DNA from 3 places in the Shouchella rhizosphaerae genome. Region 1 is predicted to be linked to each of the others. Evidence: riboswitches for the same ligand, from Rfam matches in the RefSeq annotation. Region 1 holds a riboswitch; each other region holds the start of a gene.

Region 1 (4,212 bases):
GGCTCTCAATTGAAAATACAGGCACCCTGGACACTCATTTGCAAGCAACCTATGACCACTCTGTCGACTTGAATGTACCCATCGATGCGTATAAAGTTGGCTACATTGCGATTAAGTATACAACAACGCCAGGCAGGGATGTGTATGAAGATGCACAATATAAGTTAGACCAATTGTTTAATGGCATTACTAATGAAGTTCAGTCTTTTTCACATACGGCCGAGGCAAATGGCGTTGAAGTTGTAGCTGCCTTAATTGATGAACAAGCTTATGACGAAAATGCTGATCAGTTTGTGCTTGGCGATGGCAGCTTGCAAGGACCTGACAACGAATTTTGGCAATTGGATGAAGGCCAATACATTGATCTTAATTTTGGCGTGAAATTAGACGAGAATGCAGGCAATGAATACCAAGGAGCTGTTTATACTGCTTCACTTGAAGTATTAGCCAAGCAAACAGACCAAGGCGCGAAATAATTTAGTCAGTGGAGGTTGTCGGCATTTGCCGACAACCTCAGACTGTAGACAAACGCTCGCATACTTCGTCGTTTGCCTCACTCATATGCTCATGAACCCCCGTTCTATTCGCATCTTCCCTCGGCTGCACTCCTCGTCTGACAAGCGTTTTCTATCAGTCTGATTGCGGTTAGCGACTTTGCCGACAACCTATTTTTTGTTGTCTACTAAAACAGAAATTCCTATTTTGCTGGTTGATAAAGGTAGCAGTCTTGTTCATGGCTGTTGACTAAGCCAGCAGCTTCCATAAAAGACTGGCAAGTGGTTGGCCCAACAAAGGCCATACCAGCAGACTTTAACACTTTGCTGAGCGCTATAGCTTGTTCGGAAAGGTTGTCCTGTTTATTTGGAGCAAAGGACCAGATAAAATGGGCAAAGGAGCCATGCTCGTTTGCAAGTGTACGAGCTACAGCCGCATTTGTAAGAACGGCACGGATTTTTCCTTCATGGCGAATGATCGCTTTCATTTCTTTTAAGCGCGCCACATCTTCTTCTGTAAAACGGGCCAATGACTCCCAGTTAAAGCTAGCGAATGCAGTTCGGAGCGCATCTCGTTTTTTTAAGACAGTTAGCCAGCTTAATCCTGATTGCATAAGCTCTAACATAAGCATTTCAAATAGCTGTTGGTCGTCATAAGTAGGGCGCCCCCATTCGCTATCATGGTAGTGCTCGTAGAGGGGGCTGTTACTTACCCAACTACAACGCTTTGGCATAGGAACCTCCTCATATTTGAACGATAAGCCGGAGCACTGTTAATAAGCAACCGGCCATTTTTCTTTTACATAAGCCATTTCCCAAAAACTATACTCTAGTTGACAGCTTTTTAAAAAATGGTCTTGCATCCGTTCTTTTTCTTGTTCGGTAGCATGTGCCGCAAGGTCGTCGAGGCGTTTACAAAATTGTTTCGTTACCCCCATTTCTCCGTTTGAGCGGTAAAAGGAAATCCAGTCGAAAAATGGATGGTTCGCTTTTGGCTGGAACGTTTCGTACAAATAGTCGCCGATCGCTTGGTATGTCCACGGACAAGGCAGAAGCACAGCCAATATTTCGGCGAGAGAACCACGGTGGGCGACATCAAGCATGTGGCGTGTATAGTGGTGGGCAGTTGGGGCGAGAGGCTCATATTGCAAATCTTCATAGCGGACGCCTGCCACCTTGCAAAAATTATGGTGAGGGTGTGTTTCACTGTGCAAAATAAAGCCAATTTGTTCCGCGAACATCGCAATGTCTTCGCGGTTTTCGCACCGGCTAATAGCAATGCCGTATATTTGCATAAACGTATTTAAGTATTCAAAATCTTGTTTGACGTAGTGAATAAGGGAATCTGCGGGCAACGAGCCTTTGCCAATACCTTGTACAAACGGATGGCTAAATATGGCTTTGTAAATCGGGTCGGCGGTTTTGCGAAGTTCGGCAGTAAAACTCATAAAAATCGTCTCCTCCTTTTTTTCCACAAAGGGATGCCTGACGCAAAGAAAGGAGAGTTGCTTTACATGAATAAGCAATTGTTCTCCACTTCCCTACGCTGGTACAAGCCAGATCAGGTTCAAAGGGTCAAAGCAGCGCTTTTCTCAGCCAGATGGCTCCCCTAGTGGTTCTTCTTAAAGTGAACCATATCTTCAGACAAAGTGCAATGAATAGCTGTTAACGGTACGTTGCCCACTGGCAAAAAACATTTGCAAGGCACGCTAGAAGGTGTTATGATGCTTCGGAGACTAAAAATAGACAGATAAATGAAATATTGTAAGGATGGGAGACAGCATGAAATCATACGTAATTGATCGGATGTATAAAGCATCTGCAGGGGTCGCCAATGCAGTGCTTGTTACGTTAGGTATTGGACTTTTGTTTGAATCTTTCGGCAATATTTTTGGTTGGAGTGCGTTTGTCACAATTGGCTCCATTACTAAAATTCTACTCGCTCCAGCAATTGGCGCCGGGATCGCTTACCAGCTAGGAGGAAACACGCTCGTCATTTATGCAGCTATGGCTTCGAGTACGGTGGGCGGCAATGCGATTAGTTTTGTCGAAGGGCTGCCAGTTCTCGCACCAGGACAACCTGTGAGCGCTGTTATTGCAGCAGTCGCTGCGACTTATGTCGGCAAACGAATAACTGGAAAGACGAAACTGGATATGATGGCAATTCCTTTTTCCGGTATTTTTGTTGGCGGGCTTGTAGGACTTGTTATGGCAGCTGTTACGACACCGATGCTAGAATGGATAAGCGCGCAACTGGCTACGTCTGTACAAGGATCGCCTATTATCGCTCCAATGGCCATCGCTCTCACATGGAGCATTTTGCTTATGACACCAGCTTCATCGGCTGCACTTGCGATTGCCTTGCAAATGGACCCGATCTCAAGTGGTGCAGCATTAATTGGTTGCACAGCTCAGTTTGTCGGTTTCACCCTTATGTCTTGGAAACAAAACGATGCTGGGGCATTACTTGCCCAAGGGCTTGTCACGCCAAAAGTACAGTTTCCCAATTTAATTAAAAACCCGCGCCTCTGTTTGCCTCCGTTTGCCGCAGCAATTATTTGCGCTCCGATTGCTTCACTAGCCTTTCAGTTCCAAGTTTCGTATGAGCTTGCCGGTTTAGGCTTGAATTCTTTGATTGCGCCTATTACGATTTTTTCCACACAAGGAATAACAGGCTTGTTCATTTTTATAGGCACAGGCATCATTTTGCCAGGGATCATTTCATTGGCGTTATATGAGTTAATCAAACGGATTGGCTGGGCGAAAACAGGCGATTTGCATATTAAACTGCAATAATGGAGAAGAAGGTACTTTCAGGCTTACGCCAAACATAGACGTAATGATGGCCAGCCGAGGCTGTCGTTGGAATAGAAGACAAAGCTCAGCGGAAGCTGAGCTTTGTTTTTTCTTATCCTTCGATTTTTCGTTCAGCTCGTTTTTCTGACTGCGCTTCTTGTTCGCCATCTTGTGGTTTGCTTGATAAGAACCATCCGGCAATGACAATAAGAACTAAAACGCCGTAGAAAAAGAGCTTCCAGCCCGTTGAGTGTGGGAATTCGTGTGGGATCCATGCAATCGCATCATGGGCAAGCACTTGCACCGTCAACTTGACGCCAACCCAGCCAACAATAATAAATGCGGCCGTTTCAAGGCCAGGCCGTTTTTCGAGCAGTGCAACAAATTTTGTAGCTGCAAAGCGCATGATTAAGAGGCCGATGAAACCGCCAAGAAAGACGACAATAAATTGGCCGATGTCCATACTGCCGACCGTGCCGAGGTTAGTTGGCGTTAAAGCGGTGGCCAAGGCAACGGCAGCTAAAATCGAGTCAACAGCAAAGGCGATGTCGGCGACTTCGACTTTTAACACAGTCGTCCAGAAGCCGCTTCCTTTTTTAGCTTTTGCAATGCCGGCCTTTTCCTCGCTTTTCTTGACAATATGCTTTCGGTATAAATGGTTTAGCGCAATGAATAATAGGTATGCGGCACCAATCGCTTGAACTTGCCAAATGTCGACAAGAAAAGAAATGATAAACAACGAACCTAACCGAAAAACAAACGCGCCAGCCAAACCGTAAAAGAGCGCTTTTTTACGTTCTGTCTCAGGCAAATGTTTGACCATAATCGCTAGAACTAGCGCATTATCAGCCGCCAATACACCTTCCAATGCAATAAGCACAACAAGCACCCAGCTGTACTCTAAAAGTAATGATACATCCAT
Region 2 (4,212 bases), 1.2 Mb from region 1:
CCATTTGTATTCCACCTACGTCACCCCCTGTTCCATTTCGCGTGCGCGCCATTATTGTATCAAGGGTTCCGTTTTTAATCGTCCATTCATGCGTGGCAAAATGGTCAACAATCATTTCATCATGTGTCACCATTAAGATCGCAGTCCCTTGCCTGCGGCGCTCTTCTAGCGCTTCAAGCAACAAGAATGTATTTTTTGCATCTTGGCCAAATGTCGGTTCATCGAACAGCAAAAGCGGCCGCGGCTCCATAAAGGCTGTTGCGACACTAAGGCGGCGCTTTTGGCCAATGGAAAGCATATAGGGATGGTTGTCTTGTTTGCCTTCTAATTGGAACATCTCAAGCAACGATTGTGCTTGGGCATTGGCTGATTCCCTACTACAGCCCGCCAATAACTCTTGCCAAACAGAATCAGCGACAAACTGAAATTCTGGGTTTTGAAAAACAAAACCAATTTGCTCAGACAGGGACTGCTTTGGTTTGACAGCTTCCCCATTTAGCTGATAGGTGCCTTTCCATTTGAGCAAATTCATCAAAGCATACAGAAAGGTCGATTTCCCAGCGCCGTTTTTGCCCGTAATGCAAACCCAGTCGCCAGCATGGACAACCGCTTCATCCACTTTTCCTACTCGTTGTTTGCCACGATAAGCAGCCCAATGGTTAAGCAACAGAAGCGGCGTGTGCCTCTTCTGCTTTATTTTGCCTGGAGCGTATTGGGACAAATAGTTTTTCCATGAATATGGATGCCAGATTCCATATTCATCAAGTTGGCGGCGATAGCGCTGAAACAATTCCTGTGGAGCGCCGTCGTCAAGCAATTGGCCCTCTTCATTAAACAACACAATCCGATCCACAAAATCAATGATTTCAGAAATTTTATGTTCAATAATAATAATTGTTTTGCCGCTGCACGCTTGACGGACAGTCTGCCATATTTGCGTGGTCCCCTCCGGATCAAGCAACGCTGTCGGTTCGTCAAGAAAAAGAACATCGCTTTCAGCCGCTAGTGCGCAAGCAATAGCAAGGCGTTGTTTCATCCCTTGTGACATTGCAGCAATCGGCCAATGGCGCTCAGGTAAATCAAGGCCTACTTGTGCTAAAAGGCGCTCGATCGCCACATCCATTTGGTCACGGGGCATGCGGCGGTTTTCTAAGACGAACGCAATTTCTTCATCGACATAAGGCATGCAAAATTGCGTATCTGGATCTTGGAATACAATCGCAGGCTGCTTGGCGGGAACAAGCACTTCAGCATGATAAGGGAGCTCAATCGCACTGGGGATGAGGCCCGCCATCATATGCGCTAACGTCGATTTTCCTGAGCCACTTGGACCAAGCAGAAGCACTTTCTCCCCTGAGTAAATATCAATGGACAAGTCTTCAAATAATAACGTGCCGCTATTCGGATAAGACAGCGACAGCTGCTTGATGGACACAGCCTGTTCTCTACTCATCCTTTTTACTCCTTTTCGAAGCAAACAAGTCGTAATCGGCTTGGGAAACGGGGCGCAAAAGCGTACTGACGCCTGTCTTTTCCAGTGCCCGTACAAGCGCAGAGGCTAAAAAGCCAGCAATGATAATGGAGCCAAGCGTGCGAAAAACAACGCGCAATGTGATATTCCAAGTCGTTAAATCACTCAAATAGGCATTAAAATAATCGAGCCCAAGGGAGGCAAACGAAGCGAAAACAGCACCAAGGCTAGCTGTCCATACTGTATATACGCGGTATTTGAATAGGGCAAAAGCCAACTCAATTCCAAGCCCTTGCAAAGCGCCGTACAACAGCAACAACGGTCCGTATGGGGACCCAGCAAAAAATTCCCCTGAAGCGGCCGCGGTTTCGGCAAGCAACGCAACCCCTGGCTTTTTAATCAGCAATGCTGCAATTGTTCCGGCAATAAACCACATGCCATACAGCAGCTGGTCTGCTTGCAACCCTGGGAGGCTGACTAAGTCCGTGACCGGCGTCCATAGGCGGTATACGACCGCAAACACAACCGAAATCAAAATCGTCACAATCATGTCTGTCAAACGTAAGCGATTCTTGTTCATTTTCTGTCTCCTTTTTCCACTGGAAAGGGCACAAAAAAACGCTCCCCCGAAACGGATGGAGCGACGCACACGACCCTGCCATGGGCAAACCAAAGCAGCGCCTATTGTACACCGCACTTCCCTTCGCTAGCATTACCTAGATCAGGTAAAGGGTTAAGGCTAAACGCCTTTCTCAGCATAAACGCACCCCTAGTGGTTGTAATTTATCATGTTATTTAAAGTTAACCATATGTTTTTACAAGCTGCAATCTTTTTTTTCGGCAATTACATTTTTAATTTCGGTTAAACGACGAATTTCATAGGTTGGACGAATGTCGGTTGTGTTTTCAATTCCATCACGATTTAGCCAAATCGTTTCGATTCCAGCTTGGTTTCCGCCAAGAATATCTGTATGCAAATTATCGCCAACCATGAGCACTTCCTCTTTCGCTGTCCCTGACAATTCCAACGCATGCTTAAACATTGCTACATCCGGTTTGCCTTTCCCGTAAGCGCCAGAAATCAAAATATGGTCAAAATAAGGGACAAGTTGAGGAGTGATCTCCAATTTCGTATTTTGCAGATCAGGAGAGCCATTTGTTAAAAGCAAAAGCCTGTAAGAATGTTGCAGCTCATCAAGGACTGCAAACGTATCTTCAAACACATACGGGTTTTTTCGCCGTTCTGATGGAAAATGGCTCGCCAATTGGTTCGCTAATTCCCCATCTTCTATGCCTATTTCTGCTAGCCCTTTTTCCCAAGCAGCTTGTTGGTACACAGGGGCAATTTCCCGTAGACGGTTAAAGTCTTCCGTGTCATCACGGAAAGCTCCCCACAAGCCTTCAAATGGATTTATGCCAATCAGTTTTGTAAACTCGTACGTTTCATAGGATTGATATAGCTCCGTGGCATGAGTACGCACCGCTTCCTCTAGCGCGTCTGGGTCAATATCTGTATGGACCGTTGCCGCCAAAGCACATGTCTGCCTAAACGCTTCCTTTATGCTTTTTTTATCCCATAATAACGTATCATCTAAATCAAAGAAAATAGCTCGTATCATACTTGCCTCCGGGTTTGGTTATTCCTCGTCTTCCAAACGGACAGTCCAGCCAAACGGGTCTTTTTGTTCTCCAGTTTGAATGCCTGTCAATTCCGTGTACAAACGTTTGGACAACGCTCCTGTTTCATTGTTGTTGACAACGATTTTGTGGTCTTTCCACAAAAGTTCTCCGACTGGAGAGATGACCGCTGCTGTACCAGTTCCGAAGACTTCTTCAAGCGTACCGCTTTTGCTTGCGCTCACAATTTCTTCAATTGAAATCCGCCGTTCGAACACTGGGATATCCCAACTTTTCAGCAACTCGATCACGCTTTTGCGTGTAATGCCCTCTAAAATGCTGCCTGATAATCCAGGTGTATGCACTTCTCCGTTCAATTTAAAAAACACATTCATGCTGCCTACTTCTTCGACGTATTTCTTTTCCATCCCGTCCAACCATAGAACTTGTGCTTGTTTGTTCGCTGTAGCCCGCTCTTGTGCTTTGTAAGCAGCACAGTAGTTGCCAGCCGTTTTCGCGGTCCCAGTCCCCCCTGGTGCGGCACGTGTATATTGGTCTTCTACAAAAATGCCAATTGGGTTGATTCCTTCTTTATAGTAAGCTCCGACTGGTGACAAGATAATCATAAATTTATAATTACGTGAAGGCGCTACGCCTAATGTAGGTTCTGTCGCAATAACAAATGGGCGAATATAAAGGGAAGTTCCTGGCATCGTTGGAATCCAGTCTTTATCGATACGGATCAATTCCTTTAAATAAGCGAGCATTTGTGCTTCATCAATCGGCGGGATGCTCAAACGGTCGCTTGATTGATTCAAACGCTTAAAGTTTTCTTCTGGGCGGAATAAGCGGACGCTCCCATCTTCAGAACGGTACGCTTTTAAGCCTTCAAAAACCGTTTGCCCATAATGGAATACCATTGCGGCAGGATCAAGGGTCAATGGTTGATAAGGAATAATACGGGGACTGTACCAGCCTTTCTCTTCTGAATAATCCATGATAAACATATGGTCTGTAAAATACTTGCCAAACTCTAAAGCAGAAGACTCGGGTTTTTGTTTTTTGTGCGTACATTTCATAATTTCGAGTTTTTGTGTTGTCATGAACGAGCGCTCCTTCATTTT
Region 3 (4,212 bases), 990 kb from region 1:
TGGAGAGAAATGGCGCGGCGCAGGAGATGGCGCTGAAGAAGAGTTGTTTATCACACTTGGTACAGGTGTCGGCGGTGGCATTATTACAAGAGGGCAAATTCTCCACGGGTCAAGTGGAATGGGCGGCGAAATTGGCCACATAACAGTTATCCCTGAAGGTGGGGCACCGTGCAATTGCGGCAAAACAGGCTGCCTGGAAACGGTATCTTCGGCAACGGGCATTTTACGGATGGCCAAGGAAAAGTTAACAACAAATAAGGACAGCGCTTTGCATCGCTTTGAAGAAGGGGCGTTAACGACAAAAGATATTTTCGATGCTGCTAAAGCTGGCGATGCACTTGCTAAAGATGTGGTAAGTGAAGCAACCTTTCACCTTGGTTTTGCAATAGCGAACCTGGCTAATGCGCTCAATCCAAGCAAAATCATTATTGGCGGTGGTGTTTCTAAAGCGAAAGAAAGCTTGCTTGCTCCGCTTCGCCTCGTATTTAAGCAATTTGCGTTGCCCCGTGTTTCTGAGAGTGCTGAGATTAAATTGGCTCATTTAGGCAATGACGCTGGGATTTACGGTGCTGTTTGGCTTGCTATTCAGGCAAAAGCAACACAGGAAGAAGAGATGTTAGGAAAAAGTGAATGAGTAAAAGGAGTCGCATGAAATGGAGTACCGGGTTGAACGAGACTTACTAGGAGAAAAACAAGTACCGAAACATGCTTATTATGGCATCCAATCGCTGCGGGCAAAGGATAATTTTCCGATTACCGGCTATCCGCCCCACCCTGAACTTATTCGCGCTTTCGGCTATGTGAAAAAAGCGGCTGCCCTTGCAAACCGGGATGTCGGTGTACTGCGCCCCCACATTGCTGAAGCGATTATTAAGGCAAGCGATGAAGTAATTGAAGGGCGTTTGAATGATCATTTTATTGTCGATTCGATCCAAGGAGGCGCCGGCACGTCGTTTAATATGAATGCCAATGAAGTCATTGCTAACCGGGCGATTGAAATTCTTGGCGGCGAAAAAGGCGATTATTTAAAAGTCAGTCCCAACACACACGTCAACATGGCCCAGTCTACCAATGATTCATTTCCGACGGCGATTCATATTGCCGCTTTAAATATGACAAAGGGCTTGACGGAAGAATTGCAGAAATTGATCAACGAAATGGAAGCGAAAGCCGAAGAATTTGACAGCGTCCTAAAAATGGGGCGGACCCACTTGCAAGATGCAGTCCCTATTCGACTAGGGCAGGAATTTGGCTCGTACCGCAGAGTGCTAGCCCGTGATCTAAAACGGGTAAGCCGTTCGGCAGACCACCTCCACGACATCAATATGGGTGCAACCGCTGTAGGAACGGGTTTGAACGCCAAACCGGAATACATTGAAAAAGTTGCAAAACATTTGGCTGACTTGACTGAGCTGCCGTTGAAAACGGCGGAGGATCTTGTCGATGCCACCCAAAATACAGATGCCTATACAGAGCTTTCTAGTTCGTTAAAAATTTTAGCTATTAATTTATCGAAAATCGCAAATGACTTACGTTTAATGAGCTCGGGCCCGCGGACCGGATTGAATGAAATCAATTTGCCGCCGCGACAGCCGGGTTCATCGATCATGCCTGGAAAAGTAAATCCGGTTATGTGTGAAGTCATTAACCAGCTTTCTTTTCAAGTTATCGGCAATGACCATACGATCAGCCTTGCTTCAGAAGCGGGCCAACTTGAACTAAACGTGATGGAACCTGTACTCGTTTTTAATTTATTGCAATCATTAACGGTGCTACAAAACGGTATGCGCGTCTTTAAAGATTACGCAATTGCCGGCATTACCGCTAACGTGGAGCGATGCCGGGAACTTGTAGAACATAGCGTCGGTATTGTAACGGCAATCAATCCCCATGTCGGCTATGAAGTAGCTACTCGTGTAGCTAAAGAAGCAATTGAAACAGGGCGGCCGGTCCGGGAAATTTGTCTTGAACGGGGCATCCTTTCAGAGGAAGAATTGAATGAAATTCTTGATCCAAAAGAAATGACAAAACCCGGTATCGCGGGCTCCCGTTTTTTGCCGTTATAACAACGAAAGAGCGACTTTTGCTTTTGCAAATGGATCAATGTATGCGATAATGATATAGAAAGACTAGGGGTGCCTAATGAAGTTAGGCTGAGAATAAGAACGTATTTCTTTTACCCTAATAACCTGATCTGGGTGATGCCAGCGGAGGGAAGTCGGTTTGCAGTGATTGAATGACATGCTTGCATGTGGCCGAAGCTCCTCGCTTTGGCCTTTTTATTTTGCAAAAGGAGGGAACAACATGAAGCCTTTTCGACTTTACGCGATCACAGGAGAAGAATTCCATCCTGGACGCGATGTCGTAGAAGTGATGGAAGAAGCTATCCAAGGTGGGGTTGACATTATTCAGCTTCGTGATAAAACGAGCAGCAAAAAGGCTGTGTTGGAAAAAGCCCGTAGGCTAAAAAAGCTTGCAGCTGATTATGGAATTCCGTTTATTGTCAATGACCATATCGATGTCGCCCTTGCCGTCGACGCAAGCGGTGTCCATGTTGGACAAGATGATTTACCCCTTCCAGAAGTAAGAAAATTGCTGGGACCAGACAAAATCATTGGCGTTTCTACCCACAAGTTAGAGGAAGCGCTTGAAGCTGAAAAGAACGGAGCCGATTATATTGGCGTCGGTCCGATTTTTCCAACAAACAGCAAAGCGGATGTAGTAGACCCAGTTACAACGGCTTATATTCGCGAAGTAAAGGAACATGTGACGATTCCATTTGTGGCCATTGGCGGCATCAAACGCCATAATGTCCGTGAAGTGATCGAAGCGGGTGCTGAAGCCATTTGCGTTATAACCGAAATTGTTGCTGCCCGTGACGTAAAAGCAGCTAGTCAAGCGTTGCTTGCCGCGATGGAGGAGGCAAGTCAATGAGATTAGTCGTAAATGGTGAAGAACGAATTTCAGAAAGCACAACGCTGAGCGAACTAGTTTCTGAATTTGGCTTAGCGAGCCAACTAGTGGTGGCGGAAGTCAACGGGACGATTATTGACCGTGTTGACTGGGAGGCCACTTCTTTGAGTGAAGGAATGAAAATCGAGCTAGTCCATTTCGTAGGGGGAGGATAAACATGAAAAAAGTACCACTTGTCATTGGCGGAAAAACGCTCTCATCGCGGTTTTTCATTGGGACAGGCCGTTATCCAAACCCGGTTGTTCAAAATGAAACCATTAAAGCCTCCGGAGCGGAGGTTTTAACATTTGCCATTCGCCGTATTAACCTAGAACATCCTGATGAGGATGCAATTTTACAGCATTTAGAAGGGCGTACTTTTCAATACTTGCCAAATACATCAGGAGCGAACAATGCGGAAGAGGCAATCCGTATTGCTCGTTTGGCCCGAGCGGCTGGGCTGAGCGATTGGATCAAAGTCGAAATTAGCGTATCTGAAAAAACGCTATTGCCTGATCCGGTCGAGACATTAAAAGCGACAGAAGCTTTAGCGAAAGAAGGCTTCACTGTATTGCCGTATACATCAGATGACCCAATTCTTTGCAAAAAACTTGAGGAAGTCGGCGCAGCCGCAGTTATGCCTGGGGCTTCTCCAATTGGCACAGGCCTTGGCATATTAAACCCGTATAACCTTGGCGTCATTGTCGAGGAAGCTTCTGTACCGATTATTGTGGATGCTGGTCTCGGTTCTGCAAGCGATGTTGCCAAGGCAATGGAATTAGGGGCAGATGGAGTATTAATGAATACGGCAGTAGCTAAAGCAAAGGATCCAGTAAAGATGGCGCTGGCAATGAAGCAAGCGATTGAAGCCGGTTTGCTGTCCTACGAAGCAGGGCGCATTCCGATGAAGCGCTATGCGACAGCAAGCAGCCAGCTTGACCATTTATTGTCCAGTCACAGTAAGGGGTAGTCAAAATGGAGCATACAATTGTTTTAGGAGGCGGCGTTATCGGGCTGTCTGTTGCTTTTCAGTTAGCAATGGACGGCAAGACCGTTTCTGTCCTAGAAATAAACACATGCGGCGGGCAGGCATCTGGTGCAGCTGCAGGCATGCTTGCCCCGTACTCAGAAATTAGCGAGGATCCAGATGATTTCTTTCGCCTTTGTTTAGCAAGTTTGCGCGCTTTTAAAGAATGGCAAGCATCCGTAAAACAAGAGTCAGGCATGACGTTTGAATTTACAGAATCAGGGAGTCTTCAT

What was found. Region 1 has a riboswitch for thiamine pyrophosphate ahead of tenA (thiaminase II). Riboswitches for the same ligand answer to the same signal wherever they lie in the genome.
Region 2: it holds a riboswitch for thiamine pyrophosphate, as region 1 does, so the genes downstream of both, V5G21_RS19130 (ECF transporter S component) here and tenA (thiaminase II) in region 1, are expected to answer to the same signal.
Region 3: it holds a riboswitch for thiamine pyrophosphate, as region 1 does, so the genes downstream of both, thiE (thiamine phosphate synthase) here and tenA (thiaminase II) in region 1, are expected to answer to the same signal.

Annotation. Positions count from the first base shown of each region.
Region 1 is NZ_CP144921.1:2,662,973-2,667,184, forward strand. It holds gene V5G21_RS13160 (TasA family protein) at 1-476, shown strand, start outside; gene V5G21_RS13165 (DNA-3-methyladenine glycosylase I) at 698-1,228, opposite strand; gene tenA (thiaminase II) at 1,268-1,942, opposite strand; TPP riboswitch at 2,016-2,115, opposite strand; gene V5G21_RS13175 (PTS transporter subunit IIC) at 2,265-3,290, shown strand; gene V5G21_RS13180 (TerC family protein) at 3,403-4,212, opposite strand.
Region 2 is NZ_CP144921.1:3,836,042-3,840,253, reverse strand. It holds gene V5G21_RS19135 (ABC transporter ATP-binding protein) at 1-1,453, opposite strand, end outside; gene V5G21_RS19140 (energy-coupling factor transporter transmembrane component T family protein) at 1-15, opposite strand, end outside; gene V5G21_RS19130 (ECF transporter S component) at 1,446-2,051, opposite strand; TPP riboswitch at 2,153-2,252, opposite strand; gene V5G21_RS19125 (HAD family hydrolase) at 2,287-3,090, opposite strand; gene V5G21_RS19120 (branched-chain amino acid aminotransferase) at 3,109-4,191, opposite strand.
Region 3 is NZ_CP144921.1:3,648,525-3,652,736, forward strand. It holds gene V5G21_RS18085 (ROK family glucokinase) at 1-634, shown strand, start outside; gene aspA (aspartate ammonia-lyase) at 654-2,066, shown strand; TPP riboswitch at 2,122-2,233, shown strand; gene thiE (thiamine phosphate synthase) at 2,305-2,934, shown strand; gene thiS (sulfur carrier protein ThiS) at 2,931-3,128, shown strand; gene V5G21_RS18105 (thiazole synthase) at 3,131-3,922, shown strand; gene thiO (glycine oxidase ThiO) at 3,928-4,212, shown strand, end outside.